2 linked regions of the Ketobacter alkanivorans genome follow. The protein of the gene in region 1 binds, or shares a complex with, the protein of each later gene. Links are inferred from orthologs where the notes say so. Each region holds a gene or a part of one and is shown on either strand. Other genes may lie near its edges. The genes, in order: groL and metK.

Region 1 (3,260 bases):
CAGCGGCCGACCGTCTACGAAGATCGTCAAGGCCATTTCGTAATCGAAGGCGAAGTGGAGAAAAAAGACGAAACCCCTTAAAAACTGCTGCTTTCTTCACCAGTATTCACTGATTTTTATAAAAAAAGTTCGATCAGCCCCTTGAAATCACTCTTCGCAGCCCCAGTTATGGGGCATCGCCGACAATGTGCCCGGAAAGGTAATCTGAGCTCTTGACGGAAGTTTTCGCGGCACTATTATTAGCACTCTTGGATTGAGAGTGCTAATAACTGGTATCGCTCTAATCGTTGTATCAACCTGGCTAGCTACTTGGCCAACATCAAGGTTAATTGGGAGATAAAAAACTCATGAATATCCGTCCTTTACATGATCGCGTCGTGATTCGTCGTGTTGAAGAGGAAACTAAAAGCGCAGGTGGTATCGTTCTGCCCGGTTCCGCCACTGAAAAGCCTTCTCAAGGCGAAGTGCTGGCTGTGGGTCCTGGTCGAGTATCAGAGACTGGCGAAGTTCGCCCTCTGGATGTAAAAGCTGGTGACAAAGTTATCTTCGGTCAATACGCCGGTAGCACCGTAAAAATCGACGGTGAAGAGCTGTTGATCATGGGCGAAAACGAAATCTTTGGTGTTCTGGAAGGCTAAGCCTCCGCCACATTTCACTCATTGAAGAAACTAACGAATTCTAAAGGATACAATCATGGCTGCTAAAGAAGTTAAATTCGGTGACGCCGCCCGCGTCAAAATGGTTAAGGGCATCAACATCCTGGCGGATGCGGTTAAGGTAACGCTGGGCCCCAAAGGTCGTAACGTTGTGTTGGACAAAGCCTTCGGTGCTCCCACCATCACCAAAGACGGTGTTTCCGTAGCGAAAGAAATCGAGCTGGAAGACAAGTTCGAAAACATGGGCGCTCAAATGGTTAAGGAAGTTGCTTCCCAAGCCAATGATGCAGCCGGTGACGGTACCACTACTGCAACTGTTCTGGCTCAGGCCATTGTTAGCGAAGGCCTGCGTGCCGTTGCTGCTGGCATGAACCCAATGGATCTGAAGCGTGGCATTGATAAAGCGACTTCTGCGGTCGTTGCTGAACTGCAAGGCATGTCTATTCCTTGTGAAGATTCAAAAGCCATCGCTCAGGTAGGCACCATCTCTGCCAACAGCGACACGTCTGTGGGCACCATCATCGCTGAAGCGATGGAAAAAGTGGGCAAAGAAGGCGTTATCACTGTTGAAGAAGGCAGTGGTCTGGAAAACGAACTGGACGTAGTGGAAGGTATGCAGTTCGATCGCGGTTACCTGTCTCCTTACTTCATCAACAACCAGGAAAAAATGAGTGTTGAGCTGGAAAGCCCATACATCCTGCTGGTTGATAAGAAAATCTCCAACATTCGTGACCTGCTGCCGATCCTGGAAGCCGTTGCCAAGTCCGGCAAGCCTCTGCTGATCATCGCTGAAGACGTTGAAGGCGAAGCACTGGCTACTCTGGTAGTGAACAACATGCGCGGTATCGTGAAGATTGCTGCGGTAAAAGCACCTGGTTTCGGCGATCGTCGTAAAGCCATGCTGCAGGATATCGCTATCCTGACCGGTGGTACTGTGATTTCTGAAGAAGTGGGTCTGTCTCTGGAAGGCGCTACTCTGGATGATCTGGGTACTGCCAAGAAGATCTCCATCACCAAAGAAAACACCACTGTAGTGGACGGTGCCGGTGTTGAAGCTGAAATCCAGGCTCGTGTTAAGCAGATTCGTCAGCAGATCGAAGAAGCCACTTCCGATTACGATAAAGAAAAACTGCAAGAGCGCGTAGCCAAACTGGCTGGCGGTGTTGCCGTAATCAAGGTAGGTGCTGGCTCTGAAGTTGAAATGAAAGAGAAGAAAGCCCGCGTTGAAGATGCTCTGCACGCTACCCGTGCTGCGGTTGAAGAAGGTGTGGTTCCTGGTGGTGGTGTGGCGCTGGTTCGCGCGCTGTCCAACATCTCCTCTCTGGAAGGTGCTAACGAAGATCAGACCGCTGGTATTCAATTGGCGCTGCGCGCTATGGAAGCCCCTATTCGCCAAATCGCGTCTAACGCTGGTGCCGAAGCATCCGTAGTCGTCGACAAAGTGAAAAGCGGCTCCGGCAACTTCGGTTACGATGCTGCCACTGGCGAGTACGGTGACATGATCGAGTTGGGTATTCTTGACCCTGCCAAAGTAACCCGTTCAGCGCTGCAAGCTGCTGCCTCTATCGCTGGTTTGATGATCACAACCGAAGCAATGGTTGCTGATCTGCCAGAGAAAGAAGGTGCAGGTGGTGGCATGCCTGATATGGGCGGCATGGGCGGAATGGGTGGCATGGGCGGCATGATGTAATCATTCCCCCGGCGCTTATACGCTGATATAAAAAAGCCCCGCTCAATTGAGTGGGGCTTTTTTTTGCCTGCTGTTTACTTACTGAGTGGTGTCGATGGCAAACCACAGCACCAGCGCTGCCTCGTTATCTCCGGTTTTCCACATGGCAGGGCCAAGGAACAAGCCTGGCGATACCTCCCGTAGCTCATCACGTATTTTGCGCACAAACCATGGGTTTTCTGGTAGGTCATAATCCAGATAGATGCAGTCCTTGCCGTCGATTACCGATGGCTCCACGCGAGTATTAAAGGGAAACCACTGTTGTTTTAGCAGGGTCAGATTGATGCGGTTGATGCCTGTGCCAGTGCAATCGCTGGTGGCGTTAAAGCTTTTGCCTTCCCATGGAAATACTTTGGCTTTGCTCAGCAGGCTGATAGGGCCAAACAGGGGTGTTTGATCCAGGGTTCGAATGGCCAGCATGCGCCCTTTGGGAGTGCCGTTCAGTGTGTTAAAGCTGGAGGGGAGGGTGCCTTGGCGGTAGAGCGAGTCCAGCTCGTCAACCTGCATGGACGATAGCTGATCCAGGTGCAGAGTATCATCGGAAATGGTTGATGCGGTTATTGTGGTCATGATGTCCCTCTTTATGTTTGCGAGTTGTGTTGTGGTGAGTCGATAGCGTGGGGTGGGCTGCGCTCATTTCAGCAGCATCTGCCAGCACACCTCCTCTGCCTGCCGCAGCACGCTGTGGTTGAGTCGGGCATAGCCCAATTTGCCAGCTTTCATCAAGCCGACGAATGCCCCCCAGATCATGGCCATCATGGCGTCCGCAGGCAGGCTCTTGAATAGCCCTTTGCGGCCGTATTCGATGCAGAACAGACTGATGGGGGCGAGCACCTCCAGTTCCAATTGTCGGCTGGCGTCATCCAGGTAGGGGG
Region 2 (3,200 bases), 1.1 Mb from region 1 along the record:
GTGCTGGCCAAGGCCGGTGCCGTCACCACCCGGCGCGAAGGCAACTCCATCTTCTATCGACGCATGCTGCCCGATCAGAATCAGCCCCAAGGCCAACTACTGAACGCTCTGTTTTGCGCCATAGACCAGATAGCCATAAGCGATGACACTCGCCAGCGTATCGAAGGCATTAAACAGGGGCGAGAAGAAGCCGCCCGCGAGTTTTTTGATCGCCACGCGGAGCAGTTCCGCGAGCAGCAAGAGCTGATTGCCCTGTTCGATCAATACGCTGACAGCGTAAAAGACCTGCTGCTTCAAACGAATCCGCATAAGGGGCAACAGGCGCTGGAAATTGGCCCCGGCGAAGGTGCATTCTTGGCAACACTGGCAGGTTTGTTCCATCAGGTTACCGCCATCGACATCTCGCGAGAGATGCTCGAGAAAGCCGATGCCCTACGCCAGCAACAACAACTGGATAATGTCACCCTGCTGCAAGCGGATACCGAGGCCGCCATCAAACAGGGCATCAAGGTCGATCGCATTATCTGCAACATGGTGCTGCACCATGTACCGTCACCAGCGGACGTGTTTGAAGACTGCGCCCAATTGCTGCAACCCGGCGGAGCCCTGATCGTTGCCGACCTGTGTCGTCACGATCAGGATTGGGCCAAACAGAGCTGCGGCGATTTGTGGCTGGGGTTTGACCCCGAAGAATTAACCGATTGGGCGCAAGATGCCGGATTGGAAAGCACCGAAAGTTTGTATGTGGGGCTGCGCAACGGCTTCCAGATACAGGTAAGACGTTTTGATAAACCGGAATAAATTAAACAACTCCTTAACTTTGCCAACTTCGTTAGAAAGGAACCCAGTGCAATGAGCGAATACTCCATCTTCACCTCCGAGTCTGTTTCCGAAGGCCATCCCGATAAAATGGCCGACCAGATTTCAGACGCCGTTCTGGATGCGATCATCAAAGACGATCCCCACGCCCGTGTTGCCGTAGAAACCATGGTAAAGACCGGTATGGCCATCATCGCCGGTGAAGTGCGCACCAATACTTACGTGGATCTGGAAGACATCGTGCGCAATGTGATTCTGGACATTGGCTACAACAGCTCTGACGTAGGTTTTGATGGTGCATCTTGTGCCGTGTTGAACGCCATCGGCAAACAGTCAGCCGACATCGCCATGGGCGTAGACGAAGGCGAACAGAAAGATCTGGGCGCCGGTGACCAGGGCTTGATGTTCGGTTACGCCACCAACGAAACCGACGTACTGATGCCCGCCGCCATCCACTACAGCCACCGACTGGTGCAGCGTCAGGCATACCTGCGCAAAAACAGCATCCTGCCCTGGTTGCGCCCCGATGCCAAAAGCCAGGTAACCCTGCGCTATGAAAACGGCAAACCAGTCGCGGTAGAAGCCGTGGTGCTGTCCACCCAGCACGACGAAGACATCAAGCTGGCAGACCTGCAAGAAGCCATCATGGAAGAAGTGGTCAAACACGTTCTGCCAGCAGAATGGCTGCACAAAGGCACCAAATACCACATCAACCCCACCGGCCAGTTCATCATCGGTGGCCCCGTAGGTGACTGCGGCCTGACCGGTCGTAAAATCATCGTAGACACCTACGGCGGCGCTGCACGTCACGGTGGTGGTGCGTTCTCTGGAAAAGATCCATCCAAAGTGGATCGCTCCGCTGCCTACGCTGGCCGCTATGTTGCCAAGAACGTGGTTGCCGCAGGCTTGGCCGACAAGTGTGAGATCCAGGTGTCCTACGCCATCGGCGTGGCCGAGCCTACCTCCATCTCCATCAACACCTTCGGCACCAACAAGGTAAGCGAAGAACAGATCGCAGCACTGGTCCGTGAAAACTTTGACCTGCGTCCACGGGGCGTAATCGAAATGCTGGATCTGCGTCGCCCCATCTATCGCGCCACTGCCGCCTACGGCCACTTCGGTCGCGAAGAACAGGGCTTCACCTGGGAAAACACCGATAAAGCCGACGCCCTGCGCGCTGCTGCCAACCTCTAATTCACCCAAAAGGAAGAGGCAAACATTATGAATGCCGTACTGGAAAACAATTTTACCGATTACAAAGTAGCTGACATTTCTCTGGCCGACTGGGGCCGTCGTGAAATCGAGATCGCCGAAGGCGAAATGCCCGCCCTGATGGCACTGCGCACCAAGTACAAAGCCGATCAGCCCCTGAAAGGCGCCAAGATCATGGGCTGTATCCACATGACGATTCAAACCGCCGTGCTGATCGAAACCCTGATCGAACTAGGTGCGGAAGTGCGCTGGTCATCGTGCAACATTTTCTCCACCCAGGATCACGCTGCCGCTGCCATCGCAGCCGCGGGTATTCCTGTGTTCGCCTGGAAAGGTGAAACCGAAGAAGAGTTCTGGTGGTGCATCGAGCAAACCGTTCTGCAAGGCGACAAAGAATGGGACGCCAACATGATTCTGGACGACGGCGGTGACCTGACCCAGATCCTGCACGAAAAATACCCGCACATGCTGGACAGCATCCACGGCATTTCAGAAGAAACCACCACCGGCGTGCATCGTCTGCTGGAGATGCTCGAAGCGGGCACGCTAAAAGTCCCTGCTATCAACGTTAACGATGCGGTGACCAAGTCCAAGAACGACAACAAGTACGGTTGCCGTCACAGTCTGAACGACGCCATCAAGCGCGGTACCGACCACCTGCTGTCCGGCAAGAAAGCGCTGGTCATCGGTTACGGTGATGTGGGCAAAGGTTCTGCTGCATCCCTGCGTCAGGAAGGCATGATTGTTCGTGTTACTGAAATCGACCCTATCTGCGCCATGCAAGCCTGCATGGATGGCTATGAAGTAGTTTCACCTTTCAAAAACGGCATCAACGACGGCACCGAAGCCAGCATCGATACCGATCTGTTGGGCAAAACCGATCTGGTGGTTACCACCACCGGTAACGTCAACGTGTGCGATGCCAACATGCTGAAGGCCCTGAAAAGCGGTGCCGTGGTCTGCAACATCGGCCACTTCGACAGCGAAATCGATACCGCCTTCATGCGTAAAAACTGGGAATGGCAGGAAGTAAAACCGCAGGTACACAAGATCGTGCGTAACGCCGACAACAACGATCACCTGATCCTGCTATCTGAAGGTCGCTTGGTGAACCTGGGTAACGCCACTGGCCACCCTTCTCGCATCATGGACGGCTCTTTCGCTAACCA

What was found.
Region 2: the proteins of groL (region 1) and metK are in contact, whole or in part, in a cryo-EM structure (PDB 8P4O), measured with the Escherichia coli proteins. The link is inferred for Ketobacter alkanivorans from one-to-one orthologs.

Annotation. Positions count from the first base shown.
Region 1 is NZ_CP022684.1:4,117,011-4,120,270, forward strand. What follows is about bases 84-3,019. They hold groL (chaperonin GroEL), read left to right. Parts: upstream 84-693; coding sequence 694-2,346; downstream 2,347-3,019. Other genes in these bases: Kalk_RS17675 (co-chaperone GroES), read left to right, coding at 348-638; Kalk_RS17685 (hypothetical protein), read right to left, coding at 2,425-2,955; Kalk_RS17690 (TetR/AcrR family transcriptional regulator), read right to left, coding at 3,019-3,019. Also shown: Kalk_RS17670 (FxsA family protein), read left to right, coding at 1-81; more of Kalk_RS17690, read right to left, coding at 3,020-3,260.
Region 2 is NZ_CP022684.1:3,054,743-3,057,942, reverse strand. What follows is about bases 57-2,932. They hold metK (methionine adenosyltransferase), read left to right. Parts: upstream 57-852; coding sequence 853-2,013; downstream 2,014-2,932. Other genes in these bases: ahcY (adenosylhomocysteinase), read left to right, coding at 2,041-2,932; Kalk_RS13075 (metalloregulator ArsR/SmtB family transcription factor), read left to right, coding at 57-801. Outside these bases: more of Kalk_RS13075, read left to right, coding at 1-56; more of ahcY, read left to right, coding at 2,933-3,200. UniProt on the Escherichia coli protein: Catalyzes the formation of S-adenosylmethionine (AdoMet) from methionine and ATP.